Regions from separate parts of the Paenibacillus salivarius genome, predicted to be linked through region 3. Evidence: predicted binding sites of a transcription regulator. Region 3 holds the regulator's gene; each other region holds the start of a gene.
What was found. The regulator Rex, encoded in region 3, represses fermentation and respiration genes when NADH is low (regulators of the CRP and FNR family bind a similar motif). The targets are predictions, from matches to a motif close to TTGTGAAATATTTCACAA.
Positions count from the first base shown of each region.

Region 1: adhE (bifunctional acetaldehyde-CoA/alcohol dehydrogenase) is a predicted target of Rex. The motif match lies at 3,356-3,373, and genes of this name have one in related genera.
Region 2: ACSFXJ_RS18055 (DUF2249 domain-containing protein) is a predicted target of Rex. The motif match lies at 1,800-1,817, and genes of this name have one in related genera.
Region 4: ACSFXJ_RS24170 (DUF1641 domain-containing protein) is a predicted target of Rex. The motif match lies at 3,693-3,710, and genes of this name have one in related genera.

Region 1 covers NZ_CP195592.1:2,343,839-2,351,926, reverse strand. Annotated here, with positions in the region: gene pflB (formate C-acetyltransferase) at 1-360, opposite strand, end outside; gene adhE (bifunctional acetaldehyde-CoA/alcohol dehydrogenase) at 609-3,224, opposite strand; gene ACSFXJ_RS10455 (Crp/Fnr family transcriptional regulator) at 3,558-4,274, shown strand; gene ACSFXJ_RS10450 (FtsX-like permease family protein) at 4,339-6,750, opposite strand; gene ACSFXJ_RS10445 (ABC transporter ATP-binding protein) at 6,754-7,515, opposite strand; gene ACSFXJ_RS10440 (formate/nitrite transporter family protein) at 7,723-8,088, opposite strand, start outside.
Region 2 covers NZ_CP195592.1:3,899,053-3,907,140, reverse strand. Annotated here, with positions in the region: gene ACSFXJ_RS18070 (TIGR04053 family radical SAM/SPASM domain-containing protein) at 1-91, shown strand, start outside; gene ACSFXJ_RS18065 (YhcN/YlaJ family sporulation lipoprotein) at 156-764, opposite strand; gene ACSFXJ_RS18060 (DUF2249 domain-containing protein) at 901-1,476, opposite strand; gene ACSFXJ_RS18055 (DUF2249 domain-containing protein) at 1,496-1,732, opposite strand; gene ACSFXJ_RS18050 (DRTGG domain-containing protein) at 2,266-3,600, shown strand; gene ACSFXJ_RS18045 (YtpI family protein) at 3,603-3,917, opposite strand; gene ACSFXJ_RS18040 (hypothetical protein) at 3,990-4,496, opposite strand; gene ACSFXJ_RS18035 (YtrH family sporulation protein) at 4,493-4,822, opposite strand; gene ACSFXJ_RS18030 (DNA polymerase III subunit alpha) at 4,968-8,088, shown strand, end outside.
Region 3 covers NZ_CP195592.1:2,514,986-2,523,073, reverse strand. Annotated here, with positions in the region: gene ACSFXJ_RS11405 (3-hydroxyacyl-CoA dehydrogenase family protein) at 1-600, opposite strand, end outside; gene ACSFXJ_RS11400 (AAA family ATPase) at 738-2,240, opposite strand; gene ACSFXJ_RS11395 (hypothetical protein) at 2,233-2,766, opposite strand; gene ACSFXJ_RS11390 (hypothetical protein) at 3,161-3,454, shown strand; gene ACSFXJ_RS11385 (cell wall elongation regulator TseB-like domain-containing protein) at 3,511-3,996, opposite strand; gene ACSFXJ_RS11380 (amidohydrolase) at 4,039-5,337, opposite strand; gene ACSFXJ_RS11375 (redox-sensing transcriptional repressor Rex) at 5,315-5,977, opposite strand; gene dinG (ATP-dependent DNA helicase DinG) at 6,016-8,088, opposite strand, start outside.
Region 4 covers NZ_CP195592.1:5,202,482-5,210,569, reverse strand. Annotated here, with positions in the region: gene ACSFXJ_RS24180 (X2-like carbohydrate binding domain-containing protein) at 1-2,280, opposite strand, end outside; gene ACSFXJ_RS24175 (LysR family transcriptional regulator) at 2,657-3,562, shown strand; gene ACSFXJ_RS24170 (DUF1641 domain-containing protein) at 3,793-4,236, shown strand; gene ACSFXJ_RS24165 (NAD(P)/FAD-dependent oxidoreductase) at 4,274-5,452, shown strand; gene gdhA (NADP-specific glutamate dehydrogenase) at 5,717-7,096, opposite strand; gene ACSFXJ_RS24155 (nitroreductase family protein) at 7,372-8,016, opposite strand.

The DNA.
Region 1 (8,088 bases), 170 kb from region 3:
GCCGAACGGGTGGATCGTCCGTTGGAAAGGAGCTTCCCCTTGCACGCCGACGACTTGTTCCTTTTCTTTATCCAAATATCCGGGTGCGTGAGAAATGATGGTCGAAGGCTTATTCAGCTCGACGTCAAGCACGCCTCCGGCTTCGCGTTCTTTTTTGGTCAGATCGGAAATAATGTCCCACAGAGCTTTAGTGTTATCCGTGGCGCCTTTCAGGAATGATTCGTCACCCATATAAGGCTTGATGTTCGTTTCGATGAAATCCCGGGTATTAACCTCGGTCATCCATTTCCCTTTCTTGAAGCCTCTCCATGCCGTCTGTACTTCTTGATTTTTTTGTACTTCTCTTTCAATCACCGACATCTTAATCCCTCCATCTATATTTTAGGAACACGGTTTGAAGGACTCGTCCGCGTTCATGATCCCTAAAATTTGTGATAGTTTTCACAAATCCGTCACTGATAAGCCCTTGGATCATTGGATTTAAGCAACGGTACTTATCAATGTACCGGGGATCTTTTATACGTCTATCATATATCGATCCCCGGAAATGGATTGTGACAAATATCACATTTAAAGTGATATTTGTCACGAGTAGGTCATTTGTTCACTTATTCTTCAAATCTGCCGTAGAACGCGTCGCGGTATACATCAGCAAGCTCGGTAACCAGCGGCAGCTTCGGATTCGCAGTCGTACATTGGTCTTCGAAAGCGCGGTCCGCCAGGTAATCGACGCGCGATTCGAAATCCTTGGCATCGAAGCCCAGTTCCTGGAAGCTTTCCGGAATGCCGAGTTTTTTGTTCAGATCGCGGATGGCTTTGATCAGGCTCTTCACGCCTTCCTCCGTCGTACGTGCCGGCAATCCCAGAATGCGGGCGATTTCCGCGTAGCGTTCGTCGGCCACAAAGTTGGTATATTTCGGCCATGCCGCAAATTTCGTAGGTTTCTTCGCATTGTAACGAATGACGTGCGGCATCAGGATGGCGTTAGTACGGCCGTGAGCGGTGTGATATTGACCGCCCCATTTATGCGCCAAGCTGTGGTTAATGCCGAGGAAGGCGTTGGCGAAGGCCATACCTGCCAAGGTCGAAGCGTTATGCATTTTTTCACGGGCCAATTTGTCACCGGTCAGCGCCGATTTCTCCAGGTACTGGAATACGAGCTGAATCGCTTTGATGGCAAGGCCGTCCGTGAAATCGTTCGCCATAACCGATACATAGGCTTCGATCGCATGGGTCAAGACGTCCATGCCTGTGTCCGCCACGGCTACTTTCGGCAAACTGTATACGAACTCTGGATCGATGATCGCAACGTCCGGAGTCAATTCGTAGTCGGCCAAAGGATATTTGGTATTGCCATTAACTTTATCGGTAATGACAGCGAACGAAGTCACTTCCGAACCGGTACCCGAAGTCGTAGGAATCGCAACGAACTTCGCCTTTTGTCCAAGACGCGGATATTTGTAGATCCGTTTGCGGATATCCATGAATTTTTGCTTCAGGTTGTGGAAATCGGTGTCCGGATACTCATAGAACAGCCACATGCCTTTCGCAGCATCCATCGGCGAGCCGCCGCCGAGCGCGATGATGCAGTCCGGCTGGAATTTCGCCATCAGTTCCGTACCGCGTTCTACCGTCGTTGTCGATGGATCGGGTTCAACGTCCGAAAATACTTCGATCGCTACCGGAGTTTGGCGTTGACGGAGATAATGCTCCACTCTTTCCACATATCCGAGCTTCACCATCATCGGGTCGGTTACGATCAGGACGCGGGAAATATCCGGCATTTTGGCAAGGTATTGGGTCGAATTTTTCTCGAAGTAAATTTTGTTCGGTACTTTAAACCATTGCATATTCACGGTACGACGGTTCACCCTTTTCACGTTGATCAGATTGATGGCCGTTACGTTCGACGAAGTCGAGTTGCGTCCGTACGAGCCGCAGCCCAAAGTCAGCGATGGCAGGTTGGTATTGTAGATGTCGCCGATACCGCCTTGCGAGGAAGGTTGGTTGACGAGAATCCGGCAAGTCGGCATGCGGTCGGAAAATTTTTGGATGATTTCTTCGTTGTTGCTATGAATGACCGACGAGTGCCCCATGCCTCCGAATTGAACAACCTCCAGCGCGCGTTCGATGCCTTGTTCGGCGGTTTTCACTTTGTAGCAAGCGAGAACCGGGCTCAGCTTTTCGGCCGACAACGGGAATTTTGGACCTACGCCGTCGATTTCGGCTACGAGAATCTTGGTTCCGGCCGGTACTTCGATGCCGCACATTTCGGCGATCTTCACGGCCGGCTGGCCTACGATGTTCGGATTCACCGCGCATTTATCGGCAATGATCGCTCCGGCGGTCAGCTTGGCGGCTTCTTCTTTATTGACGAAATAGCAGCCGTTGGCGATCATTTTCTTCTTCACTTGATCAAAGATCGGTTCTTCGATGATGACCGCTTGCTCGGAAGCGCAGATCATGCCGTTATCGAACGTTTTCGAGAGGATGAGGTCATTGACCGCTTGATCCAGGTCGGCGCTTTTTTCGATGAAGCAAGGAACGTTACCCGGTCCTACGCCGAGGGCCGGTTTGCCGCAGCTGTATGCCGCTTTGACCATCGCGGAACCGCCGGTTGCCAGGATGCAAGCCACATCGGGATGGTTCATCAATGCATTGGTGCGGTCCATGGAAGGATTTTCGATCCATTGGATACAATCCGCGGGAGCGCCGTGCTTCACGGCTGCTTCAAGCAAAATTTTCGCCGCTTCCGTGCTGCATTTTTGAGCGGATGGATGGAAACCGAAGATGATCGGGTTCCGCGTCTTGATGGCGATCAAAGCTTTAAAGATCGTCGTCGAGGTCGGATTCGTAACCGGGGTAATCCCCATGATGATGCCGACCGGCTCGGCGATTTTTTGGAAGCTGTCGTACGCATTGTCTTCAATTACGCCGACCGTTTTGTTATATTTGATGCTGTTATAAATGTACTCGGTCGCGAACATGTTTTTAATGATCTTGTCTTCGTATACGCCGCGTCCGGTTTCTTCAACCGCCATCTTTGCCAGGTGCATGTGTTTGTCGAGTCCGGCCAAGGCCATGGCTTGAACGATTTTATCGATCTGTTCCTGGTCCATGCCCATGAAGGCTTCGGATGCTTTCTTCCCCTTGTCAATCAACGTTTGGATGTAATCCTGTGCAGTCGGTTCCGTTTTCGTGGTAACTTCATTCTTTACGGCCATATCTCTCATCCTCCTAAGTGGGGTATCGGATAACCTTTTCTTTAGTGAAAAATTTCACGTTCAGGTTTATCCTAATGAAGCTTTGCGCTTCTCTTTATGGATCTAGCATAGCATAGACATTTCGGTTTGTATAGTGAATTTTTTCACATTCTTTAAAAAAGTTGAAACTTTTCAGTTATTGTGATACTTTTTTCATTAGTTAAAGTGAAATTAGTCACAATGTTGAAATTTCGACACTTTTTACGGCTTCCCACCCCTCCAAATTACGGATAAAAGGGTTATAATTAATTTAAAATTTTCAGAAAAAATTGAATCACAAAGGGGACTTTTAAAATGAGTGAAACTATGAGCGCCACCCTGCCCCGCGGAAATACGAACTGCTTCACCGAACAAAACTTCAATCGTCTGCTTGTCACCATGAAAGAAAAAGCGTATCCCGAAGGCACACATCTGTTCTGGGAAGGTGACTTTTCCGATAAACTGTTCTATATCAAGCGCGGCCGCGTCAAGCTGACCAAGTCGACCGATGAAGGCAAGGAATTGATCTTGTATATGTACGGACGCGGGGATATGGTCGGCCAAGCGGACCCATTCTTCAGCAGCAAGCATAGTTTTACCGCGGAAGTGATTGAAGACAGCGAAATCGGACTCATCGAGCAAAAAGACCTGGAGATCATGATCTGCCAGCATTGTGATTTTGCCATCGATTTCATGAAATGGATGGGCATTCACCATCGGCTGACGCAGACGAAATTCCGCGACCTGATGATGTACGGCAAGCCGGGAGCTCTCTGCTCGACTCTGATCCGTTTGAGCAACACGTACGGCGAACAGCATGGGGATAATATTCTCATTAACAAAAAAATTACCCATACCGACCTTTCGAATATGATCGGCGCCACCCGCGAGAGCGTAAACCGCATGCTTAGCGACCTGCGCAAAAAGGATGCCATCGAATACGAAAACGGCATGATCGTCATTAAGGACCTTGTGATGCTCCAGGACATTTGCCATTGCGAGCTTTGCCCGAATGAAATCTGCCGAATTTAAACCTTCGCACCGAAAAAGGACGAATGCGGATACGAATCCTGCCCGTCCTTTTTCGTATGACCGGTTACTCCAGCGTTAGAAGCCTCGCAGAAATCTTTTTAATCGGTTTCGTTGAAAACCAGGACCCCAGACAAGCCGCGATCATACTCACCGGTACCATAAGCGCCACGCCTCCTCCGTTTAACCGAAGCGGAACATCGACAATCCCGTAATCGCTCAAAATCAAATTCAACAAAGGCGGAAGGCCGACCAAGCCAACCGGAACCCCTATCAAGGCGCCGATCGCCGACAACAGCATTATCCCCACTATTTCTGAACCGCGAATCTGCCTTGAGGTCATACCGATGGATTTGTAAATGCCATAAGTTCTGCTCTCTTTTTTCATATGGATTCGGCAAATGCTGTAGATGATCATAAACGTTATTCCTATGAACAGCAGAGCCATGATCGACATCGGCAATACGATGATGGCAAAGGCTTGGGAAAACACCTCGTCGACCAAAGAAGCCTGACTTGCCGCCCAAATTTCATTTCCGAACTTTTGTTGCAGCTCGCTAACGAATCGATCGACCGGTACGCCGTCCTGCAGATTGATAAATATCGTGTTCATCCCTTTTCCATAGGTGGGACCTTCTTTCCCGATGACATCGGCGGTGATGCGGCCCGTATAGGACATATTCGCGATCGCCTGATAAACTCCGGTAACGGTCAGCGAATGTCTTTTGCCCTCGATGTAAATGTCCAGCGGGTCTCCTGCGCTTATGCCGAGAGCTCTAGCTACATTCACGCCGATCGAAATTTCATGATCACCGGCGGGGTTATGGCCCTCCACATTTTCATATCCGATTTCATTGTAGTTCCCGTCGGCCACCGTGAGCAAAATTCCCATCGTTTCCTGCTTCGTTCCGGTTTCAGGTCCGGGTTTTATCGGCAGAACGGCATTTGCGTCTCCGTAGCGAGAATAATTTTTTACTCTCGGATCCGTAAGCACCTCATTTTGAAACTCTTCAAAGGTCAATGTGGCGGGATTATCGATTCTTACGGACAAATCCGCGGAATCATACCCCCATTTCGCAATGGTCTCATGGATGGAAGAAATGCTGTACACGAACAGGAAGCCAAAAACAAGTACCGCGGAAGACATTGCCGTTATCAAAACGATCAGCAGCGAACCACGCTTATTTTTCGTTACGCCTCGAATTCCGATCATCACTGTAATCGGGAGGATGCCCGACCGGAACAGCTTTCTTTTCCAGCGGCCGCTTCCGCCTGACTTACGGGAATACTCCTTCTCCGGCATGCCGTAACGGACGGCCTGTGCGGGCTCAACCCGACGAGCCTTTAAAGAGAAGAGAAGCGCGAAGAGAAAGATCAGCGCAATGACAGCTGCTCCAAGCCAAAGGGAGATCGGGGAAAAAGAGGAATTCCCTTGGGATGATCCCATACTGAGATAGGCCATGGAACCGTCCACAATCTTGCCTGAAAATAGATGACTAACCCATATGCCCGGGATGACCGCAATGACCGCCAGAAATGTATACTGCGTCACATAGGCCATAACTACCTTTGTCGGGGACAAGCCGACCGATTTGATGATCCCGATCGTCCGGTAGCTCGACAGAACCGCATCGGAAATCGTGAAACCCAAGGTGTATAGGGCTGCGCCGATCATGACAACGGCAAGAAAGAGCATGACAAAACTGATCACTTGGTTCGCGATTATATAATAAGAAGACAAACTCTCAAAATCCTTCACCGACTCCAGGTAGGGAGTTCCTAAAAACTGCTCGAATCGCTCCCAGTATTCCCTGTTTTGGCCGTAGTCGTCGAACCGCAATCCGATCATATACTTGTCTTCGCCCGGCAGCACGGACAGGTGCGTACGATAATCCTGCTGGTTCAGCCAGATTCGGCCGTTGGTGGTAAAAGGCGAGCAATAGGAAATATCCACGACGACGGCGGCCACGGTTAATTGAAAGCTACCTTCGTCCGTCTTGAATTCTACTTCATCCCCGACATGAATGTCATTGGAATACGCAAGGGAGGTGGGAATCCAGGCGGTTCCGGCCTCCGGCGAGCTTGTTTCTTCCCCCTCCGCAAACAAAAGGCGGTCTACGGGATAAGGACCGTTTGGCGCTTCCGTCATGAACAAGTCGACATTGGAGATCTCCGCTCCGCCGAAAGTCATACTCGACAAAGCCCTGTACCGCATCAACTCGGAGACGGACACCCCTTCCTGCCCGGCCCACCACTCATGCACCCGAATCGGATCGTGAATACCGCTCTCCAGCTGTACGATTTGATGGGCGCCACGTACCTGGGCATGCGTATTTTCATACTTCCGGTTCGTGTCGCTCAGCACGGATGCAGCCGTCGAAAGGAGCAGGGCTGCGAGCATGATGATGATTGCAATGAAGCTGTTTTGAACTTTTTTGTTTTTCAGGTTTGTCCAGCATAGCTTCCATACCGCATACATCGGCTAACCCCCCTTCCGGGACATGAACATATAAACTTGGTTTTCTCTGGCTTTCAACTGTTCCGGTGCATATTTACCCAGCGCCAAAACACCATCGATCGTTCCATCCTTGACCAAAATCACTCTGTCCGCCCTGCAAGCCGCCTTTATATCGTGCGTCACCATCACGATCGATTGGCCGTTCCGGTTCATTTCGGTCAATATATCCAAAATGACCATGCCTTGCTCCTGGCTTAACGCCCCCGTCGGCTCATCGGCGAAAATTACTTCAGGCGAGTTAATCAAGGCTCTGGCAATGGCGGCTCTCTGCTGTTGACCGCCGGAGACTTGGGAAGGCAAACGTCCCGCTTGATCTCCGATCCCCATTCTTTTCAACAAGGTCAAGGCTAGTTTATTTACCTCCCCTTTGCTGCGTCCTGCCACATAACCCGGAAAGGCGACGTTTTCCAGCAGGGTGAAATCCGGAATCAGATTGATCGATTGGTACACATAGCCGATTTGTTGGGAACGGAATCGGGCGATGTCCTTTTCCGAATATTCGTCGATTCGCTGCCCCTTGAAAAACACTTTTCCGGAGGTTAGCGTATCCAAGCCGCTTAGCAGATAAAGCAACGTGGATTTGCCTGAACCCGAGCTGCCCATAATCACGGTGAAATCGCCTTGATACACCTCCAAATTAATACCTTTTGCCGCCGGATACCGTTCGGCCCCCGTAATGAAGGTTTTGCATAAGTCAACCGATTCGATTAACACCGTTTTTTGCATCCTTGTTTCCGTCCCTTCCACTTGAACCATCCTCCCAACGTGTATTCTTTATTCAGTACTACACAATGTACAGTAGCAATCTATGCATATCGTAACACCAGGTATTGAATATTGCAAGGTACCTGTTATTATTAATTATTGGTGAAAATAAAAATGCCCCCGCGCATATTTGCGCAAGGGCAAGCTTCCGGCTCCCATGACAGTATGTTATTTTTTACGGACCGGAGAAATAAACCAATAAGCCATCCCTACAAAAACGGCTCCGCCAACGATATTGCCGAGAGTTACAGGAATCATGTTGTGGAACCAGCCGGCCAAGCTGACCGTATCCGGATGGTTCGGCAGCAGCACGGACAGACTGAGCAGGGTCATGTTCGCTACGCTGTGCTCATATCCGCTTGCGATGAAGGCATACAAACACCACCAGATCAGGACGAGTTTCGCGATATCCTCTTTGGCCCGGTTAGCCATCCATAGCGCCAAACAAACAAGCCAGTTACACAAAATGCCGCGGAAAAAGAGCTCCATGACCGGCGCGCCCATCTTCTTGGCGGAAGCGGCAAAGATCAAGTG
Region 2 (8,088 bases), 1.4 Mb from region 3:
GCTTTGCGGCGGTTCCCGGGCCAGGGCGTATGCGGTAACCGGCGATTATCTGGAGAGCGATCCTTACTGCGCGTACGTCCCGAAAAGATAAATACGAAAGAACCTGACACCCGCCTGGACAGACGGTTTGACAGGTTCTTTTTTATCTTGCGGATTTATCGTTTAAAAGGGGCTGTCACTGTTTTGCCGATATCCCTTAAAATGGCCTTTACGTCATTCGAAAAGTGCTGGATTGGATGGCCTCCATTTACTTTGGTATTTAGATTCCTGATTCGTGCATGAAGCTTCTTGTCGCTCGTAACATGAACCCGGTAGCCCGGCTGATCCAGTGTGAGATGATGCCGCACATTCTCTTCGACGACTTTCGGATCTTTCCCTTTTTTTGCGTCTACACCAACCAATATATCTTGGTTACTGACCAAGACCGTCGCTTTGTCTACTCCGTCCATATGGGACACCCTGTCGGATAACTGCTTCGGTAACGCGCTCCGGGAGACGGGAGGCGTGCTGTACAAATGCTCCGTATTCTTTGCTTTTTGCTTCATGTTTGCGTTTTGTTTCGATTTTGCACTTGGTTTTGATTTTTCATTTTGCTTTGAATTTGCTTTGGGCTTCGATTTTTCGTTTTGCTTCGTCTTTGCATTTTGGGTTTTGTACTGGTTGGAGTTACTTGATTTATTCGCGTTGCACGCCGTGGCGGACAGAACTAAACTTAAGCATATTATCACGGTAAGGCAAATACGCGAAATATTTTTGGACAACATGATGTCGAACCTCCTTTTTGGCTATTGTGCCTGGGAGGGGAAAATATCATGCATTCGAAAACGACAAAAAACGAGCCTGCCGGATAATCTGCTTCAGGCTCGCTTTTTGCCGCGTATCTTACGCGAAGTTGAAGAGTTAATGTCGCGGACTGAACGTGACGACCCAGTGGTCGTCGGCCAACTGTCGGCAATCGCTCTCGTAACCTTTGGATTCAAGCATCGGAATGAGCGGTGCCGGCTTCATGATCGCGTGCAGGACGAAGGTTTCGTCGGGCCGTAGACTTTGGAACGTCTCCATAATGATGCTGAACGGCTCCTGTCCGGAACGAAGCTGCGGCCTTACATCGAGCTCAACGACCTGATCTTTCGAACGCCCGTCCTCCTTTGCTTGTTCAAGGTACCGGCTGGACGCGCCGCTCAAGGCCTTCATCCCGCCGTATAAAGCATAGAAAAAGGAATCGGGCGCATCGAGCGTAAAGGACAGGTATTGCTTCGGATCGATGCCGAGCATTTTTTCGAACAACAGGTTCGTATCATAGGCATAAAAGCAAAAGTGCGTGAATTGAAATTCCGGCATTTTTTCGGCAATGGCCAAAATTTCCTCCGCATACGTGCTTACGTTACTCTCCGCTTCCGCGATCATCGTCAAAGCGTCTTCCAGACCGACGGCGATTTTGATCGTTTTTTCATCAACAACCGTAATGGTTGCCATGGATATCGCCTCCGTCCTATTAAAGTTTGCCGATTTTGACTTGAAAGGTAGCCGGGCCTTGTTCGATGTATTCCCAAGTGAATTGCCCCGGGTGCATCGCTTCGAATTGAAACCGCAACGGCACGGGATCATGGTCGTTCACCAGCAGCATCGCTTCACCGGACTCCAGATCATTGTAAGCTGCAAAGATCGTTTTATGTTTTAATTGCGGCGGGTACTCGGTAGCATTTACGGTGGTTTTGAAAGTTTGACTCATAATGTAGTCCTCCTGATATTAAAATTGGATTGATTTGCGTTCATTATATCAAGGGGAGAAGCAACGATTGTGATACTAGTCACAAATAAAAAAAGACCCGCGGAATCCGGCTTGCCGGCTTCGCGAATCCGTCAATGTTGGAGTGACGGGTGTCACAAGAGACAAAATTTGTTCCGAACGGGAACCGGATTAGCCGGAAAGCTTCCCGTTATTTTATATAAAAAGGCGCAAAAGGCGAATTTAACGGGAAAACCTACGGTTATTTTCGCCTTTTAGCGTTAAAATCCGAGGATCGAGAGAATTAACGGGAGATTTTCCGGTTATTTGCTCACGTAGTTCGGTTAAGCAGGAAATAGCGGGAGGTTTTCCGGTTATTTTTAGCGGGGAATTCCGGGTCCTAATCCAAGGGCATTAAACTGGGGGAAAGTACTGAAATGAGAACTGCTTTGCTCACGGAATGTCCGCTTTTTTTTGCTTCCAAAAGGTGTATAATAGATACAGAATAGTACAGATTCGGATGGGAGGTATAACAGTTGCAAGGGCATGAGGAAAGTGTAACCAAGCACGAGCAGCTGCTTCAACATATCGAGGGTCTCAAAATCGGAACGAAAATTTCCGTCCGCAAATTGGCGAAAAGTCTCGGCGTGAGCGAAGGCACAGCATATAGGGCGGTAAAGGAAGCGGAAAACCTGGGGCTGGTCATTACCAAGGAACGGATCGGCACGGTTCGGGTCGAAAAGAAGCCGCGGGGCATTTCCGATCAGCTGACGTTCGGCGACGTGGTTGAGATCGTCGAGGGCCATGTGCTCGGCGGGGCGGACGGACTGGACAAGACGCTGCACAAGTATGTCATCGGCGCGATGAAAATCGACGCGATGGCCCGCTACATCGACGCAGGCAGCCTCCTTCTCGTCGGTAACCGCGAAAACGCCCATTCCCTGGCATTGGAACAGGGCGCGGGCGTGCTCATCACCGGCGGTTTCGGGACAAGCCGCGAGGTCAAAACGCTGGCGGACAGCCTATCGCTGCCGATAATCTCTTCCCGACACGATACGTTTACGGTCGCTTCCATGATCAATAGAGCGATTTTTGACAGGCTGATCAAAAAGAAAATCATGCTTGTGGAAGATATTGTGGTGCGTAAACCGAAAGTGAACATGCTTAAAGTAACAAGCAATATTTCGGATTTCGACCAGTTGTCGATCGAAACGGGCTATCAGCATTTTCCGGTCGTCGACGAATGGAACCGGGTCATCGGCATCGTAAGCCGCAAGGACGTGGAGGATTTGAGCGGGGACCAATCCATCGAGAAATGCCTGACGCGCCATCCGATTACGGTCGGCCTGCAGACCTCGCTTGCTTCCGCCGCGCAGATTATGGTGTGGGAAGGCATCGATTTCCTGCCCGTGGTCGACCGCAACCGCAAGCTGATCTCTTCGGTAACGCGCCGGGAGGTGTTGCAGGCGATGCGCGACGCGCGCAATCAGCCGCAGCTCGGCGAGACGTTCGAGCATCTGATGTGGAACGGATTCGCCGAGGAGCGGGACGAGGAAGGCCGATTGTTCTTTCACGGGGTAATCACGCCCCAGATGGCAACCGATCTCGGTACGATCTCCCACGGCGTGCTGACATCGCTAATGACCCAAGCCGGGCTGAGCGCGGCCAAGGATGCGAGCGGAGGAGATTACGTCGTGGACAACCTGACGACCTACTTCGTGCGCCCGGTGCAGATCGAGAACCCGGTCGTGATCACCCCGGTCGTGCTCGAGATGAGCCGCAGAGCCTGCAAGCTGGAGATCGTCATGACGTATCAGGACCACCTGGTTGCCAAAGCCGTCATGGCGTTGCAGTCGATCGACCACGCTTGACGCTATTGCAGCGTTTTACCGTCCGGCGTCTGGCGGGAGAAAATGCCGTGATTGCGGATGCCGGCAAAAATATTAAACGCGCCGAGCACCATGAACAGCGCGCCGATGACGACACGGATCGTGGAGCCGCTGAACATGAACATTTGGATGACCGCCAAAATGATGAGCATGAAGCCCATGCTGATGTTCATTTTAGCCTGTGCCAAACCGCGGGTCCGCGCATCCAGCGAGCGGCGCGATTTGATACTGAAGGTAATCGAGCAAATGCTGGACAAGATCAATCCGGCGTAAAGGACATATAACAAACCCTGAATCATAGATATGTTCACTGCTCCTTATATTCGCTAAATATTGGGTGTTTGTGATCTTTTTCATTGTATCATGAAAAATCAGCTCCGCACATAGGGCCGGACGTCGACCCATACCTGCAACACCCCTTCGCTGACGAGCATCGTTTTGATCTGGATCGCATACTCATTGTCCCGTACGGCATAGATTTTTTTGTTCAGCAGGATTCGGGCCATTTTTGCATCGGTATCGATCTCGAACATGCTTCTTCCGCGCAGCACCTCCAGTTCTTCGTGAAGCTGCCGCACCACTTCTTTGACCGCAAGCGAATCCAGCGGGGGATCGCGTTCCTCGACCCTGATCTTGATCTCTTTGATGACGGTGGAGCTTTTTTGATATTTTTTCAACGTCTTGTTGTCTTCCTCCGCTTGATAAAGCTGGATTTGCAAATCCTTGTTCTCGATCCACAGCTTGTTGTAGCTTGTCTGGTACACGACATTGAAGGCGATGCTGCCTGCGATCATGCCGAGCATGAATACGGCGGCCAACTGCATAAAACGCTTGAATCCCTTCAAAGTAGGCCGGTTCGGCAGGTTTCGTTCATTCATCCCCGGCTCCCTCCGCACATCCATCTCACCAGTTCGGAACCCATATGAGCCCCGAGAAAGGCAAACAGCAAATATAAAATTTGCTTGATGGCGGGCGAGAGGTTTCCGTCAAAAAAATTGCTCTCGATGACGCGCATCGGGTCGATCGTTCCGCCTACCGCGGCGGCAAGCGCCCATATTTTAATCCTTCCCGCGATATCCAGCATCGTCTGGGTCGGCGGCTGCAGCGAGACGATCGCTCCGAGCCCGCCTACCATCGCTCCCCCCACAACGATTCCGAACGCCACAAAAAAGTCCATGACCGCTTTCGTCAAAAAAGTGCTCATAACCGACCTTCCTCCCTTTTCCTCGCTTGCCTGTCCTTCTCCATACCATTCTATGGGCGTATTCGCACAATGTATGATAGAATAATTCAAAAGGGAACAAATGTTTTCAGTTTTGACTTTTGAACTACTTCAGGAGGAACGTATGGTGGATAGCTTCGTTCATTTGCATGTACATAGTGAATACAGCCTTCTTGACGGCGCGGCCCGGCTGGAGGAACTGGTCGCCAAAGCGGCCGGATTCGGCATGAAATCGCTGGCGCTGACCGATCACGGCGTGATGTACGGAACGGTTCCTTTCTATAAATTGTGCAAGGCTCACGGGATCAAGCCGATTATCGGGTGTGAGATGTATTTTACCGCAGGGTCGCGAAAAGAGCGGGGCAGCCGTAAGGACCAGCCGATTCACCATTTAATCCTGTTGGCCAAAAATTTGACCGGATACCGGAACCTGATGAAGCTCTGCTCGATCGGCCATCTGGAAGGCTTTCATTACAAGCCGAGGATCGACTGGGAGGTGCTTGAGCGTCATAAGGAAGGCCTGGTTTGCCTGAGCGCCTGCCTGGGCGGAGAGGTGCCGCACCATTTGATGCACGGACGGCTGGAGGAGGCGAAACGCGCGGCGCTAAGATACCGGGACGCCTTCGGGGAGGATTTTTACCTGGAGCTGCAGGATCACGGCATGCCCGAACAGAAAAAGGTGAACCCGCTGCTTGTCGACCTTGCCCGGGAGACGGGGATCTCCCTTGTCGCCACGAACGACGTGCACTATCTGGGAGACGGCGACGCGGAGGTGCAGGACGTACTGATCTGCATCGGAACGGGCAAAACCGTCGATGACGAGGATCGCTTCAAAATCGGTACCAGCCAGCTTTATTTCAAAAGCGGCGAACAAATGACCGCCCTGTTCCCGCATCTCCCCGAGGCGATTGCGAATACGCAGGCGATCGCGGATAAATGCGTGCTGGAGCTGGAATTCGGAAACCATATTCTCCCCGCGTACCGGCCGATTCCGGAAGGCATGACCCCGGAAACGTACCTGGCCGAGCTCTGCGGTCAAGGGCTTGCCGAGCGGTACGGACACCTGGACGAATGGCAGGATGAGGCCGCGCGCGCCAGCCTGAAAGAGCGGCTCGATTATGAACTGAAGGTTATTGCGAACATGGGGTTTTCCGATTATTTTCTGATCGTTTGGGATTTTATCGCTTACGCGCACCGGAAAGGCATCGCCACCGGTCCGGGGCGGGGTTCCTCGGCGGGCAGCCTGGTTGCCTATGTCCTGCGGATCACCGATGTCGATCCGATGAAATATAATCTCCTGTTCGAACGGTTTCTTAACCCGGAGCGGATCACGATGCCGGATATCGACATCGATTTCAGCGACGAACGGCGCGACGAAGTGATCGATTATGTAGCGGATAAATACGGGCCGGAGCATGTGGCTCAGATCATTACGTTCGGAACGCTGGCCGCCCGCGCGGCCGTCCGCGATGTGGGGCGGGCGCTTAACGTGCCGTTCGGGGAGGTCGACAAGGTCGCCAAGCTCATTCCCGGCAATCTTGGGATGACGATCGAGCGGGCGTTGAACGAAAGCCCGGATCTGAAACAATTGTATGATTCGCAGCCCCGGATCAAAAGCTTGCTCGACATGGCGCGCAAGGTGGAAGGCATGCCGCGGCACGCTTCGACGCACGCCGCCGGGGTCGTGATTTCCCGCGACCCGCTTACGGATGCGGTTCCGCTGCAATCGGGCAGCGAGGGAACGGCGCTCACGCAGTATTCCATGGAGAATCTGGAATCGGTCGGCCTGCTCAAAATGGATTTCCTCGGGCTGCGCACGCTGTCCATTATCGAGCGCTGCATGCGCTGGATCAAGGAGGAAACCGGCGAAGAGCTCGACTTTCGGCGGATCGCCGATAACGACCCTTTGACTTATGAACTGCTGGGACACGGGGAGACGACAGGCGTATTCCAGCTGGAGTCCGCGGGATGCCGGCGGGTGCTGCGCGACCTGAAGCCGACGGCGTTCGAGGATGTGATCTCGGTCGTGGCATTGTACCGACCCGGACCGATGGAGTTCATCCCGAAATTTATCGAGGGCAAGCACGGGGATACGGCGGTGGAATATCCGCATGCCGATCTGGAACCCATTTTAAAGGATACGTACGGCATCATTGTTTACCAGGAGCAGATTATGCAAATCGCTTCGAGGATGGCCGGCTTTTCGCTCGGGGAAGCGGATTTGCTGAGAAGGGCGGTTTCGAAGAAGAAACGCGAGGTGCTGGACGAGCAACGGCAGCATTTTGTTTCCGGCAGCCTGGCCCAAGGATACGCCGAAGCGGACGCAAACGCGGTCTACGATATGATCGTGCGTTTCGCCAATTACGGATTTCCGCGCGCCCATGCCGCGGCATACGGCGTGCTGGCTTTCCAGACGGCTTATTTGAAGGCCCATTATCCGGTTCATTTTATGGCATCGATGCTGACGGCCGTCATGGGCAGCCACCGCAAAGTGGCGGAATACATTGTGGAATGCCGCCGCATGGGCATTAAGGTTCTGCCGCCGGACGTGAACGAGAGCGGGGTGCTTTTCACGCCTCAGGCGGAAGCTGGTACGGAGTCGGGGACGTTAGACGATATCGCGAACGCTCCGGACATGTCGGGCTCCGAAGGCACTTCGGCATCCTCCCCCGGCGTCATCCGCTTTGGCCTTGCGGCGATCAAGAACGTCGGCACCCAGGCGATGGAAAGCATTTTGCAGGAGCGCAAGGAGCGTCCGTTCGACAGCCTGCTCGATTTTTGCCGGCGCGTCGATTTGCGGGTTTGCAATAAACGGGTGATCGAATCCTTGATACAGGGTGGAGCGTTCGACAGCTTGCCGGGCCACCGCGCCCAATTGCTGGCCATGCTCGACGAGACGGTGGAGGCGGCTTTGAAATGGCGCAAAGAGCGGGATGATTTGCAAATCCAGCTGTTTGACTTTGTGGAGACCCCGAACTGGGATATCGAGTACCCCGAAATTCCGAAATTTACGGGGGCGCAGCAGCTGGAGCTGGAACGGGAGCTGCTCGGGCTTTACTTATCGGGCCATCCTCTGGACGATTACGACGAGCTGTTGGAACGGGAAAGCATCGACAGGCTGATGGATTTGGCCGAGGCCCCGGACGAGAGCAAGGCGATCGTCTGCGGGATGGTCGTCTCGGTGAAGGCGATCACGACCAAGAAGGGCAAGGCGATGGCCTTTTTGGAGCTTGAGGATCAGATCGAGC
Region 3 (8,088 bases):
CTCGTTGATCATGATGCAAATAATTCGGGACGTGACAAAGCCCGGAGATTCATAAACCATGATTCCCCGTTTATCGACGACTTCTTCCACAAACCGTTTTGTTTCTTCAAAGGTCGATTCCGACGTTTTCAAGCCGCGGATAATTTCGACCAGATTGATTTTGGCAACAGGATAAATGAAGTGCATGCCGATGACGCGCTCCGGATACATCGTGGAACCGGCAATTTCGGTCAAGCTGAGCGTCGACGTGTTGCTGGCCAAAATGATGTTGCTCGGACAAACTTGGTCCAATTGCTTGAAGACTTCCTTTTTCAATTCCAAATCTTCGGAGATCGTCTCGATCACCATATCGCAAGTGCCGAGTTCGGCGAAATGTGTCACTTTATGAATTTTGGATAAGATCAATTTCTTTTCCGCCTGGGTAATCGCCCATTTCTCAAGCTGCTTGTCCAGGCTTGTTTCGATCATGCTGTACGCATGGTTTAGTTTGTCTGTCGTTTCTTCTACGAGTAGCACGTCAAGCCCTTTGGCCGCCAGCATTTCGCTGATGCCCTGGCCCATCGTGCCGCCACCAATGACACCTATTCTTTTGAAGTTCATGGTTCTCTCGCTCCATCCTTTCATGGTCTATACCTGATATTGTACCCCTGATGTCGAATAATACATCAATTAATACCCAACATATAATAATATCTTAGCACGGCTAAAAAGTAAAAAAAAATAACCGGCATAAATAATTATGCCGGTAAAGTGAGGCTGTCACGAAATTGACAACGGAATTCGTCTCCGGAGAGGCGTTCTTCTTTTAACAGGATATCGAGCGACTTTTCGAACACGGCTGCATGATCGACCAGTAGCTGCTTCGAGCGTGCCGCAAGATCATCCAATATCTTGGAATTCTCGTTCATAAGCACTTCTTTGGTAACCATATCCATATGAATAATGCCGAGCGATGTTAATCCCGAAGTCATCATCGTCTGGACGAGATTCAGCGCTTGCTCGAAATCATTGCTGGATCCGGTGCTTCTGCCGCCGTAATAAATTTCTTCCGCTGCGGCTCCCGCCAACGCGATGATAATCTGACCTTCCAAATATTGCTTGGTGTACAAGTACTTTTCTTCCTGCGGATTATGCCGTACGTATCCGAGGGCGCGTCCGCGCGGACTGAGCGCTACCTGATTCACGCTGCCCGGAGCGACAACCTCCGCAGCCACGGCATGTCCAAGCTCATGGACGGCGACGCGGCGCTTCTCTTCTTCCGTCGATTGCCGGTCCGTCTTCTCGCCCAGCATGACTTTGTCGACCGCCATCGATAAATGGCGCTGGCTGATTTCCTCGCAGCTGTCCCGCATCGCGTAGATCGCAGCCTCGTTCATGACGCTCTCCAGCTGGGCTCCGGAAAAGCCGTACGATTCCTCCGCCAGCTTTTCCAAGTTCACATCCGTGGCAATCGGTTTATTTTTGGCATGGATCTCAAGTATGTGCATCCGGCCTTTTTTATCGGGTAGATCCACTTGGATATGCCGGTCAAAACGACCCGGACGGAGCAATGCGCCATCCAGCATCTCTTTGCGGTTCGTTGCCGCGATCAGCAAAATGCGCGGAGTTTCGGACGAATAAATACCGTCCATTTCCGTAAGCAGCTGATTGAGCGTCTGATCATACTCCCGCTGCTGCCCGCCTTCCCGCTTACCGCCGATGACATCGATCTCATCGATAAAAATAACGGCGTTCTCCTTGTTCTCTTTGGCTGCACGCGTGCGCGCCTCTTTGAACAAATCACGGATCCGGCTGGCGCCGACACCCACGTACATTTCTACGAATTCACTGCCCGACGCGCCGACAAAAACCGCGTTCGTATATTGCGCCGCCGCTTTGGCCATCAGCGTTTTCCCCGTTCCCGGAGGCCCGGTCAGCAAAATCCCTTTTATCGGACGAATCCCGAATTTTTTGATTTCTTCATGGCGCACCATAAAATCGAGCGCTTCGCGCAGTTCCTGTTTGGCGCTGTCCTGCCCGCCGATTTCGTCAAAGGTTAACGCGGCAGACCCGATTTTTTTGCGTTTGCGTTCCTGGGACGCCGTCGCGACGATGCCGCCGCGCATTTTGGCTACGGCAAACAGAGCCCCGATCATCACAAAACCGACGACAAGAGGAACGACGTTATAACCGACGAACGCCAGGAAAATCAGCAATACAGGCACAAATCCGGCCGCGATTTCAAGCATCCACTTACGCATTCGGCCACACCCCCATCGTTTGCGGAACTCTTGGCAAAATAATATACTTGCTCGCTTTACCGTCCGTCAGCGTAATATAAACATTCTTGTCGTCCATATCCGCCTTGGCGGACAATCCGCTTTCGCTCTGCTGCAGCTTGTCCAGAGTTGCCGTGATCTCCGTATAAGCTTTATTCTCCATCGCCTGGGCGATCGGGAACATGGCTTGCTCCCAAACCTGATCCAGCTTCTCGGACGAGTTCTCCTCCACGGTCAGCTTCAATTCGCGGCTTCCGATATATTTTTTGCCATCCTTCTCGATTTGACGGACCAAACCTCCAAAGTCGGAGCCCGGTTCCAAGTCGAGTTTCAAGTCTACCTTTTTTGGGGTAATATCAGCTTGAACACTTTTTACCCCTTCATAGCTGTTCACTTTATGTTCAAACGGGCTCTCCACAGCCCACTGCTTGTAACCAAACCAACCTCCAAATAAAAGGAGTGCGGATACCGCCACACTCGCCACGACAGGTCCTACACGCAATTTCACGTCACAGTCCCCCTTAATCTATATTAATTGATATCATAGGTGATATATTAAACCAACAGAATTGAGTATATCATATTATATATACGATTTCTAATGAAAGTTGTGAGTTTATTTCAAATTTTTGATAAGTAATGTTGAAGCATGCCCTCACCTTTTTGGTTGACCGGAAATATGATATACATAAACGGGAACAGCCAGAGTATGAAGTATTGGCCTGCGGAAAGGAAAGGATAAAAGATGGACAATGACGAATCGAAGAGAATCATAACTCTAATTGTCGTCGTCGTGATCAGTGTTTCGTTTGTTCTTGGCATTGGGAGTCAAGAAGGAGGAGCAGGGGCACAAGCGATCGTCACTGTATAAGGGAAACATGAATTCCGCAGGGGGGGATGACATGCCTAAACGTTCTGACAACAACAATAATAATAACAACAACAAAAATGACAAGCGGCAGCTCAATAAAGCGGATTTAGGTTTTCTGTCCGGATTAACCCCTCAGCAGCTTGCGGTCATAACCGGATTGTTAAGTCAAGCCTTACAAGTGGATTCCGTACTTATTGATAAGGACCAGAAAGTCGAAATCGTATTAGGCGGCTCACTGCGGAAGAAAACGAAAGCCGACAAATTGTTAAAGCAATTGAGCGATGTTACTGTTGGAGAAATTCTGGATTCCATAAATAATTTGTAAAAAACAAGACCCGCTTACGGACACTCTTTTCAGCGTACGTAAGCGGGTCTTTCCGGTTATCTGTTCGGCAGCGTAAATACTTCGTCCAGAACGCTACCGTCGCTGAACCGGAAAAAACGGTAGAAATGATGCGCTTTTTCCTTATAAAATAGCTGCCAAACCAACTCATTGTTATAAATTCCAGGCACCAATCTGACGATTGTTATACCTGGATAATCCGTATGAATGATCTTCCGGATCCCCGATTCGGACACCCCTTCGGAAAGGGGCTTGACGATCGGCTCTCCGCCTTCCGGAAGCCAAACTATGATTTCTTGCCCGGATTCATCCTTGCCTTCGACAACCCAGCACACACTGTCCCAAACCGATTTCCATACCTTTGTGGAAGAGACGAGCCCGGTCTGTTCTTTAGCCTGCCGGACAGCCGCTTCCTCTCCCTGCCATATATCCTGCTGAACATAAAGATAAAAGCGGTGAAGGCCAAAGAGCGCGAGCGCCAAAATCAGAATGGAGATCAGGATCCATTTGGTTCTGTTCCTCAAGCCTCTCTTCCTTTCCCCATGAACATTATCATCCGCTACGCCCTAGCGGCCAAGAAGGCTTTCGAAAGCGGCCTGTGCTTCAAAACGGACTTTTTCCTCATCCAGCGTGAGGCACATACCGTGTTTTACGACTTGTTTGCCGTTGACCCAAACATGCTCTACGTCTTTGGCTCCGCCCGAGTATACCACATGGGATATATAATCGGTACGCGGCAGGAAATGGGCCTGCTCCGTATTTACCGCAATGAAGTCGGCTTTCATGCCTGCCGCCAATCTACCGGTGTCTTGCAAATAGAGCGACTTCGCCCCGTACTCCGTTCCCATCCGCAGCGCTTCCCGTGCCGGAATGGCTGTCGGGTCACCGGAAACCCCTTTATGAATCAAAGCTGCCAACCTGATTTCCTCGAACATGTCGAGGTTGTTGTTGCTGGCCGGACCGTCCGTGCCGAGCGATACCGTAACCCCGGCGGCAAGCAGTTCCGGAACGCGGGCGACGCCGCTGGCCAGTTTGAGATTGCTGCCCGGGTTGTGGGAAACGGCCACCTTGTTAGCAGCCAATATTTCGATTTCCTCGTCGTTCAGATGAACGGCATGAGCGACCAATGACGGACGGCTGAACAACCCAAGGTTCAGCAAATGCTGAACCGGCCGTACTCCGTAATCCGCCACATTTTGTTCCACCTCTGCCCGGGTTTCCGACATATGCGTATGTAGCGGCAAATCCAGGTCATGCGCCGCCTGAACGATTTTTTCGATATAGTCCGGCGGACAGGTGTAAGGAGCATGCGGCGACATCATCGTCGTAATCCGTCCGTCCGCCTTTCCGTGCCAGCCTTTGGCGAACGCAATCGCGTCTTCCAGTTTATGCTGCTGCACATCCGGCGGGCACAAGCCGATCACTCCGCGCGTGAGCACGGCTCGAATGCCCGACTGCTCCACGACGGAAGCTACCTGATCCATATGATCATACATATCCAGGAAAGTCGTCGTGCCGCCTTTCAGCATTTCCAAGACGGACAACGCAGTCCCCCAGTATACATCATTGCCGGTAAATTTCGCTTCCATCGGCCACATTTTGGTTTGCAGCCACTCCTGCAGCACCATGTCGTCCCCGTAACCGCGCAGCAGCGACATCGCCGCGTGCCCGTGCGTATTGACCAGCCCCGGGAGGAACAGCAAGCCTTTGCCGTCAAAGGTTTCCGCTCCCTCCACGCCTTCCGGGCGCTGCTCTCCGATATAAGTAATGGTACTGCCTTCGATCAACATGTAACCGCGGATGACCGGTGTTTCCCGGTCAGGCACCGCGAAGGTTCCGTCTTTAATCAGCCACTTTCGTGTCATGTTCTTTTAATTCCTTTCCGCCATCCAGATAGTAAGCCAAGCTCATAAGATCGGTTGTGAAATCGGCCGCATGTACGCGCACGTCTGAAGGGACCTTAAGAATAATAGGAGCAAAATTCAAAATCGCCCCGATTCCCGCGGCAACCAGTTGATCAGCCACACGCTGAGCCTCCGGAGCGGGCACCGTGATAATACCGATCCGAATTTGCTTGTTTTTTACGGTTTCCACCAGCTCATCAATCGGCTGAATCGTTATATTGTTGATTTGGCTTCCGATTTTGTCCGGAGAAGCGTCAAAAACAGCGACGATTTTCATCGTATCCTTCAAGTAAGCATTGTAGTTGGACAGCGCATGCCCGAGGTTACCGGCACCGATTAAGGCCACGTTGATCTGCTGGTCCAGGTTCAAAATCTGGCGGATCTTTTCGATCAAGTAGGAAACGTCATAACCGATTCCCTTGCGGCCAAAGTCCCCGAAATAAGCAAGATCCTTGCGGATTTGAGCAGGGTTTAAATCGAGCTTTTGACCGAGCTCCTGTGAAGACACCGTCGGGACTTCCCGGCGGCTGAGCTCATTTAGAAAGCGTAAATACACGGGTAATCTGCGCACCACGGCATCCGAAATTTTTTCCGACTTCATTATATATTTCCCCCTCATTGGTACGATTTGAACAACGATTACTGTCCGTCTTCGGCGTCCAGCCATTCCGATATGCGCGGAACCATCTGCGTAAGCGGCATATGCTCCATCTTCGGTCCGGGCAAGGAATACAAAAAGTATTTACCGTAGTATGATTCAAGGATGCGTGTATCATAAACAACCACGATGCCGCGGTCTTGAGAAGAACGGACCAGTCGTCCGAAGCCTTGCTTAAATCGGATGACGGCTTGCGGTACGGACAGCTTCATGAAAGGATTTTTCTTTTCCTGCTGAAGCCGTTCGCTCTTCGCTTCCACGAGCGGATGGTTGGGCGGCTGAAAAGGCAGTCGGACAATCGCGAGACACGTGAGAGCTTCCCCGGGGATGTCCACCCCTTCCCAAAAACTGCTTGTGCCTAGCAATACGGATGCTTCTTGCCCTTGAAAACGGCGGGTCAGCTTGGTTCGGCTACCGCTGTCCATGCCTTGTCCGATCACGGTTATGCCTTCATCCGCCAGAAGTTCCTTCAATGGGTCGTACACCTGCCTCAACATCCGGTAGGAGGTGAACAATACCAGCATCCGTCCTTTGGTTTTGGCCGCCGTATCCGCAAGGGAGCGTACCAGGGTGTTCACAAAGTGGTCGTCGCCCACGTTCCCCTTCACGCTCGGAAAATCCCGCGGAATGACAAGCAATGCCTGTTCCCGGTAATTGAACGGGGAGGGGAGCATCGACGTAATCAGCTTTCCCTGCTCGGAGGCATCCGTCAAGCCCAATTGGTCGATCATATATTGGAACGATTTATCGACCGATAAAGTAGCAGAGGTCATGACTACGCTTTTTTTCACATCAAAGAAATAGCCCTTTAACTGCGCGCTGACATCGATCGGAACGGCAAAAATTTGCAGCGATTTGCTTCGGAAATTGCCGTTTCCTTCGATCCAATACACGGTATTGATATCCTCAAGCTTCATGAAGAAACGCAAGGCGTCGCGTTCGGTTCCAAGATCCTTAAGCAGCCCGTTGATATCCGTGATCAGGCTTTCGTAGCCCAAATCCTGTTCGTCGTCCTTCAATTCGGCCAAAAGTTTTTCGCCTTTTCGCAGGACATCGCCCAGCGTGACGTAAATCTGGTTTTCCAGAGCGACGAGCGCGTCCCAACCCTTTGGTTTCTTGTCCGGTCTAAGCCGATAAACGAATTGGCCCGGCTCTCCCGGCGGAGCATCTCCGCGTTCCGGCATAAGCGCAAACAACTGCTCCGACAACCGGTCCCAATGTTCTTTCACATCGAGCAGGGAAGGATACAGATTGTCTATGACGGAACACCACTCCGCGGATTTTTCGGCGCCCGATTGCTGGAGCATGGTTCTCAGGTTCGGGAATTGCCCCGTTTTGCTGTCCTTATAAAGCCGTGTAAGCGTATGAACCACCGTGAAGTATTTCATTTGCAACCCGAGATGTTTTCCCGCCACATCCTCCAAATGATGCGCTTCGTCAATGACGAGCCGCTCATAGGCGGGAAGCAGCTGGTGGCCTGCCTGAATGTCCGTGAATAGCTTGGAATGGTTCGTAATGACCACATCCGCCACCCCGGCTTCATGCTTCGCCTTATGATAATAACATTTACGAAACCACGGGCAGGCGCGTCCCAGACAGGAATCAGATTCGCTGGCCACCGTTTCCCAGAAGTCTCCGCCGCGGTTGCCGAGGTTGAGTTCCTCGTCATCCCCCGTCTCCGTCTGCGCCAGCCACACAATCAATTGCGCGGCCGTCATCACCTCTTCTTTCGGTGTGGCAAAATCTCTTCTACTAATTTTATGTTCAAATTTGCGCAAACACAAATAGTGTTGTCTGCCTTTGAATACGGCCGCGCGGAACGGAAACGGCACGACCTCGGTCAGCAAAGGAATGTCCCTTTCCCTTAACTGCTCTTGCAGATTGATCGTATGGGTGCTGACCATGACCCTCTCGTCCTGCTTCACGCTATGATATATCGACGGAAGCAAGTAACCCAGCGACTTTCCCGTTCCCGTGCCCGCCTCGACCAGCAGGTGCTTGTCCTCGTCAAAAGCTCGGCTCACTTCGCCGAGCATGACACTCTGCGCTTCGCG
Region 4 (8,088 bases), 2.7 Mb from region 3:
GCCAAGGCCGTTCGTGCCGATGTAGACGCGGCCGAAAATTCTTGGATCTCCCGTAATGGCGGAGTTGGTGGAAGCGTATTGATGCTGGTCGTCATTGATGCGGATCCAGCTTGCTCCGGCATCGTCCGAGCGGAAGATACCCCTCACGCCGTCGATTTTCGCGCTCGTGTAAAGCGCCATGTAATCGCGTCCCGGAGCGGCTTTGCCGAAGCCGATCACGTTGGCTTCCTGAACATTGGCAAGACGCGTGAAGGTGGCCCCGGAATCCGTCGAATGCCAGAGACCGTACACCCCGCTTGTCTTGTTGCCGCCCGCAAGCCAGATGTCGCCTTCCCGCCCAGGAACCGCCTTAAAGTCGAGATCCCCTTCGGCAGGGAGCCCTGTAGCAGCCGTTTGCGTGAAAGAAATCCCGCCGTTCGTGCTCACATAAAACTTCCCGGCCGACCAGGCATAGAACTTACTTGCATTTACCCGGTCCGAAGCGATTTTGGCCCCGGCGGGAACGCCGCTGCTTGCGGTCCAGGAGTTGCCGCCGTTTTTGGAATAGAATACGCCGACGTCCGGGGTGCTCCAGACGATGGCATCTCCGCTGGCGGACAGGGCTACCTTGCCCCCGCCCTGCGTACCGGAAGGCTCTCCGTTCCCGAAATACCAGTTGCCTCCGCCGTCCCGGGAAAATCCGATCGCTTTGGCGTTCGGGTTCACCGATTTGTCCACGGTCCCCACCCGGACGATGAAGCTAGGGTCCAGTTCGGCATAGTCCATATCCGTGGTGCTGTTCGGATTGGTCATCATTTTTGCCGGAGCCTGCGTCAAATCGTCATGCACGAATCCGGTAACGTCGCCGAGACCGCTAATGAGATGAGCGCCCGAAGGAGGGCTGATCAAATCGATGACCGCCGTTTCCTCGATTCCGGTCGCCATGACGGAAAGGTCGATTTCCCCGCCTTGGTCCCAATCGGTCAAATTGTTGGTGCCGTAAATCGTCGCCCCGGTCCCGTACATCATCCGGTCCGAATTGAACGGGTCGATTTCCAGGTCGCCGATCATCCAGCCCAGCTTGGGGGAAACTTCCGGAGGCGAAGGCTGGTTTTCAAAGTCCAGCCAAGGGGCCTTGGAAATGTCCAGGTTGTACCGCAGCGTCCGGTCCGGGTAACCGTTCCAATCCCAGATCCGGCTCCAGGTCGCTCCACTGTCGGTGCTGCGGAAAATGATCGCGTCCGGCCACCAGGAGTTTAGCGTGGCGACCATGATCGTTCCCGGATTTTGGGCGTCCACCGCAAGTCCGCCATATCCGTAATAGTTATCGCTACTGCCGGATGGCACGGGGCTGATATTGGTCCAGGCGCCCGTGTTGGTGTTATATCTCCACACATCTCCCTTGGTTCCGTCGTAAGGACCGGCTCCGTCGCTGTAAGAAATGTAGAGATTCCCGTTCGAATCAAGAACGCCGTGATGCGGCAAATATCCGGTCGGTTGTCCCGGTACGGCGGACCAGGTGGCACCTCCGTCCGTGCTCCGGTATACGCTTTCATTTTTGTCGGCGACACCGACGTAAATGGTTTGAGTAGCTTGTCCGGCCGAACCGGTGGAGGGATCAAAGGTGATCCAGGCCAAACCTACGATATCGCTCTGATATTCGTAGTCGGGATTTTCCACATAGGTTCCCGCATTCGGAAAGCTTGTCACTTTGCTCCAGGTCGCCCCATAATCGGTGCTCCGCCACAGGCCGTTGCCGCTGCGAGCCCCGAAATACAGAATGCTGTTCTTGTTCGGGTCGATTGCCAGACGCTCGCCCATGGACCGGCCCGGCATATTGCCGCCCACTTTGAACGGCAGCGGGGATTCCGCCCACGTTTCGCCCCGGTCGGTGGATCTCAAAATAAATCCGTTGTTGGGATCCCAACTGTTCGTATATGTGCCGACGGCCAGGTAGAGCCTGTCCGGGTCGACCGGATCGGTAGCCAGCGCGTCGACGCCGGTTTTGCTCCATTCCTCGAAGCCGACCCAATCCAGCAATTGAACCCAGCTGTTGTTGGCGGGATTCCAGCGATAGGCGCCGCCGATGTCCGTCCGCGCATAAATCAGATTGGGTTCCGACTCGTTGAAAATAATCCCGGGAACGAATCCGCCCCCGCCGCCGGTGACGGCTTTTTTCCATTCATAGTTTTCGCTCGGGGCGGCTCCGGCCTGGCCGGGTAACCCTGTAAACGCGGTTCCAGTAACAAGTACGGTAAGAAGCAGGAGATGAAGTCCTTTGAGAATCTTTTTTCTTGCCATGCAAAAAAACCTCCCTACGATAGAGTAATGGGTCAAGACTCGGTAGTGCGGGTTTTCGGCAAAAATAAATTAGGCACATCGATTTGGAACGTCTATGCTCGTTACCGCCATCACCTCCTTAAAAGCTATATTATGAAAACGCATTCATAAAAACGGGTCATATCTTTAATTTTTGAGTTTTTTCCATTCGGCAGGATGGGTATCATCATAGATCGTAGAGGAATTCATTGAGAGAAAGAAGATATTAGAGGATGAAATGTAATTATGTTCCAGAAATGCTTGTCTCTAGACTATCTCAAACGATGGGCTTCGTCAATAGCCAACACTTCCGTTAAAGCGGTTAACCTTATATAATGGGGGCATCGGAGGTGTGAACGTGGAACTGAGGCAGATTCAATACTTCATCGAGGTCGCAAAGCTGGAGCACGTTACTGAAGCGTCATACGCGCTGCATGTTTCGCAGTCGGCGGTCAGCCGGCAAATTTTCAAATTGGAATCGGAGTTGGGGGTGGATCTGTTCATCCACGAAGGCCGCAAGGTAAAACTCACGCCGATTGGACGTTTGTTTTTGGGGCATATGGAACATTTAATGAAAGTCATAGAAAATGCGCAGCAGGAAATCAGCGAGTACTTGGATCCTGAGCGGGGGACGGTCAGAATCGGGTTTCCGAGCAGTATGGCCGCACATATGATCCCGCAAGTCGTTTCCGCGTTTCGGGAGCGCTATCCGCTGGTTCATTTTCAACTGCAGCATGGTTCCTATAAAGAACTGGTCGACTGGGTGGCCAAGGGGGACATGAATTTGGCGATCATGGGACCCGTACCGCAAAACGAACCGCAAATCAAAGGGGACGTTTTGTTTCAGGAAAAGTTCGTCGCTTTGCTCCCGGCAAGCCATCCGCTGGCAGGACAAACCTCGGTCAAGCTGGGCGAATTGAAGGATGATCTATTCGTGTTGTTTCCCGAAGGCTTTGTGCTCAGGGATATCGTGGTCAAGGCGTGCGCCAATATCGGGTTCCAGCCCAAAGTGACTTTTGAAGGGGATGATCTGGATGCGATTAAGGGGCTTGTTTCCGCCGGACTCGGCTTGACGGTGTTGCCGGAGATCGCGCTCAGCGAACATATCGCCTCATCCATTGTCATCCTGCCGATCACGGAACCTCGCGTAACGAGGGACGTGGGCGTGATCATCCCCGCCAATCGGGAACTTCCGCCAACGGAAAAGCTGTTTTACGAGTTTTTGCAAAAATTGGCACCTGATTTGGGGTTTCCCGACAAATAATGAGTTATATTGTCAGCCTAATAGGACAAACTATGAGCAAATTCACATGATAAAGTCATTAAGTTTAATACTTAGTGACTATTTTTATTAAAAGTATGATACAATCAATATCGGGTTGTTCACAATTTAATTGTTCAAATTTTCACTAACTCGGTAGGTTAGTGGGGGCTTGGGACCCTTTGAACCCCAACTTTTAGTCCATCGAAGGCTTATTGTAAAGGAGAATTGGAATGTCAGAATCGACTACTGAAACACAAGTACAAGAAACAGCTGTTACGGCCGGCGAAAATGCGGGACGCGACATCGTCGATCAACTGCTCAAGCCGGAAGTACAGGAATCCCTGACGGTTCTGGTGCAGCAGCTGCCCAAATTGACCGAGCTGGTTGACGTGCTGACGAAATCTTACGATTTCGCCAAAACCGTAGCGACGGATGAAACATTGAAGAGCGACACGGTCGGAGCGATTGCGGAAATTGCCGGACCGGTTACGGAAAAAGCGAAAAACCTGGCTGCGACTGTCATCGAGGCCAAAGATCGTGCCGAAGCAAGCAACGAGGTTATCGGCCTTTTCGGGTTGCTTAAAATGCTGAAAGATCCGCAAGCGCAGAAACTGTTCCGTTTCGTGAATGCCTATCTTCAAGTTGCCGGCGAAAAAGAAGCCAAAAACAAATAAGGAACTTATTTTGTAAGAACGGAGGACGGAGAACTACATGTCTAAGCATATTGTTATTCTAGGTGCCGGTTACGGCGGCGTACTGAGCGCTTTAAATATTCGTAAGTATATGACCAAGGAAGAAGCACGGGTAACCGTGGTTAACCAATTCCCGACCCATCAGATCATTACGGAACTGCACCGTCTCGCGGCGGGCAGCATTGCCGAACGTGCGGTAGCATTGCCGCTGGAGAAGCTTTTCAAAGGAAAAGATATCGATCTTCGCATCACCAAGGTAGAGAAGTTTTCGGTCAACGACAAGCAAGTGAAGTTGTCCGACGGTACGGTTCTGTCCTACGACGCGCTGGTTGTCGGACTCGGAAGCGTTACGGCTTACTTCGGGATCCCGGGGCTTGAGCAGTACAGCATGGTGCTGAAATCGGCGAATGATGCGAACCACATCCATCGTCATATCGAAGATCGGATCGCGGAATACGCCAAATCGAAAAATCCTGCCGACGCTACGATCCTGATCGGCGGCGGCGGTTTGACCGGGGTTGAGCTTGTCGGCGAAATCGCGGATAAGCTTCCTGAATTGAGCAAAAAACACGGCGTGAGCCAATCCGAAATCCAGTTGATGCTCGTCGAAGCCGGACCGAAGATCCTGCCGGTTTTGCCGGACGTATTGATCGAACGCGCGACGGCAAGCCTGGAAAAACGCGGCGTCAAATTCCTGACCGGGTTGCCTGTTACGAACGTAGAAGGCAATACGATCGATTTGAAAGACGGACAAAAAATCGTCGCGAATACATTCGTATGGACCGGCGGCGTTCAGGGTAACCCTCTCGTCGGCGAATCGGGCCTGGAAGTGAACCGCGGACGCGCAACCGTCAACGAGTTCCTGCAGTCCACATCGCACAATGATGTATTCGTTGTCGGCGACAGTGCCGTTTATTTTGGAGAGGACGGCCGTCCATATCCTCCAACCGCACAGATCGCATGGCAAATGGGCGAGTTGACCGGTTACAACCTGTATGCATATCTGACAGGCGGTCATCTGGAATCGTTCACCCCGGTGAACTCCGGTACGCTGGCGAGCCTTGGCCGCAAGGATGCGGTAGCCACCATCGGCGCAAGCAATACCCAGCTGAAAGGCTTGCCTGCAACCTTGATGAAGGAAGCGAGCAACATCCGCTACTTGTCGCATATTAAAGCGCTCGACGCGCTGGCATATTAATCCCTAGCTATAAAGAAAGCCATCTTTTGCCCCTTTTTCGGGCAACAGGTGGCTTTTGCGCTTTCCAATTCATGAATTATCATTCCGGGAAGCTTCCGAAAGAATCGCTTCGCTTCTGCAAAAGGGATACCGGCCATTAGGTAAAAATCTGATGCAATACGGTGTCTACTATGTTCGCTTTCCGGACGGAATAAGCTGAGCCAGCCATATCGCAAAAAAAAAGTGCAAACCGGAATCGGTTTGCACTCTTATTGTATTTCAAATTTACACTACGCCGTGAGCGACCATGGTGTCGGCCACTTTCAGGAAGCCGGCGATGTTGGAGCCGACGACCAGGTTGCCGGCATAACCGTAATCTTCAGCGGCTTTAACGCTGTTGTTGTAGATGTTTTTCATGATGTCCTTCAGTTTGGCGTCGACTTCTTCGAACGTCCAGGCCAGTCTTGCGCTGTTTTGCGCCATTTCCAGAGCGGAAACCGCAACCCCGCCTGCATTGGCGGCTTTGGCCGGTCCAAAGTATACGTCGTTATTCAGGTACACTTCGATAGCTTCCAAAGTGGAAGGCATGTTGGCGCCTTCGGCTACGAATTTTACGCCGTTGGCAACGAGCGTTTTAGCGGATTCTTCGTTGATTTCGTTTTGCGTTGCGCAAGGCAGTGCGATATCGCAAGGAATCGTCCAAATCTTGTCGCAGCCTTCATGGTATTCCGCGGAAGGGTGTTCGTTGACATACTCCTTGATCCGTTTTCTTTCCACTTCTTTCAGGCGTTTCACTGTAGCGAGGTCGATTCCGTTCTTGTCGTAAACATATCCGTTGGAATCGCTGCACGCTACGACTTTTGCGCCAAGCTGTTGAGCTTTCTCGATCGCGTAGATCGATACGTTACCGGATCCGGAAATAACGACCGTTTTGCCCGCAAAGCTTTCGCCTTTGCTCTTCAGCATTTCGTCGGTAAAGTACACGAGGCCATAGCCGGTAGCTTCAGTACGCGTCAAGCTGCCGCCGTAAGTCAGGCCTTTGCCGGTCAGGACGCCTGCTTCATTGCCGCCGCGAAGGCGTTTGTATTGGCCGAACATGTAGCCGATTTCTCTTGCGCCCACACCGATATCGCCGGCAGGTACGTCAGTATCCGGACCGATATATTTGGACAGCTCGGTCATGAAGCTTTGCGTGAATTTCATGATTTCGTTATCGGATTTTCCCTTCGGATCGAAGTCGGAACCGCCTTTGCCGCCGCCGATCGGCTGGCCGGTCAGGGAGTTTTTGAAAATTTGCTCGAAGCCGAGGAATTTGATGATGCTGGCATTGACGGACGGATGGAAACGAAGGCCGCCTTTGTAAGGACCGATGGCGCTGTTGAATTGTACGCGGAAGCCGCGGTTCACTTGAACTTTGCCTTGATCGTCCACCCAAGGTACGCGGAATGTAATCAGTCTTTCCGGCTCCACGATTCTTTCCAGAATGCCATGCTCTTTGTATTTCGAGTTTTTGGCAAATACCGGTACGAGGGAATCCAGGATTTCTTTTACGGCTTGATGAAACTCGCTTTCTCCCGGGTTGCGTTTCTTGACGGTTTCATAAACCTCGTTAACATAAGCTTGAGCCGCTTGCAGCTCCGGAGTGGTTTGTGTAGTGATCGCCATGATTTCTCCACCTTTCCTGTTGTCCACATAGGATTTTGTTCCAAATTTCACGATATGTTTCTTACATTGATTGTAATATCTACGAAAGAGATAAACAAAACTTTATTTAGATGAACTTCATGACTTAAATAGATGAAGTGTGCAAAAAAATAATCATTAAGTGCAAAAATAGGGAATTCAATGTACAAATAATTAATCAATAAGTGCAAAAAGGGGTAAAAATAAAAGACCGGCCCGGAGGGCCGATCTTTATTATGCGTTAGACGAAACTTCGATTATACTTGATTCCAATGAGTGATCTGCTCCAAGGGAAGACGTGCCGTGCCGTGCGCCTCCTTGGCGGCTTTGCCGACCGCGATAAGCAATATCGGTTTTAGCGTTTCCGGCAGGGCATAGGCCTCCGCGAATTTCTCGGCGTTGAAACCGCCCATCGGAACCGTATCGTAACCTTTGGCTTTGGCGACAAGCATCAGCTGCATGGATACGAGGCCCGCATCCAGCAGGTTGATCTGGTGCAGCTTTTCCGGACCGATGCCGCCATACATTTGAACCAGCCGCGAAACGAAAGCCGTTTTGGTCGTCTCGTCCATAAAACCGTTTTCGACGGCTTTGGAATAGATCGCTTCCGCCTGCTCGTAAGATCTCAGATCGCCCAGAACCGCAATCACGGCAGCGGCGTCGATGACTTGCTGCTGGTTATTGGCGATCGGGTACAGTTCTTCTTTCAGCTTTTGATCGTCGATGATCAAAAAGCGCCAAGGCTGCAAGTTGGACGAGGAAGGAGCGGTAGTCGCCAGCTTGAGCATCTCAGTGAGTTCTTCCCGGGAAATTTTGACGCTCGGGTCGTAGGCGCGAACGGAGTGTCTTTCTCGAAGCACGGTAGAGAAATCATTCAAGTTTACGGTTTCTTTCACACTCATTTTTTTACATCCTCCCTTGGGGATTTTCTTGTAGTCACAGTATATTCTCGAACTGTAAATTTTTCAAGTACA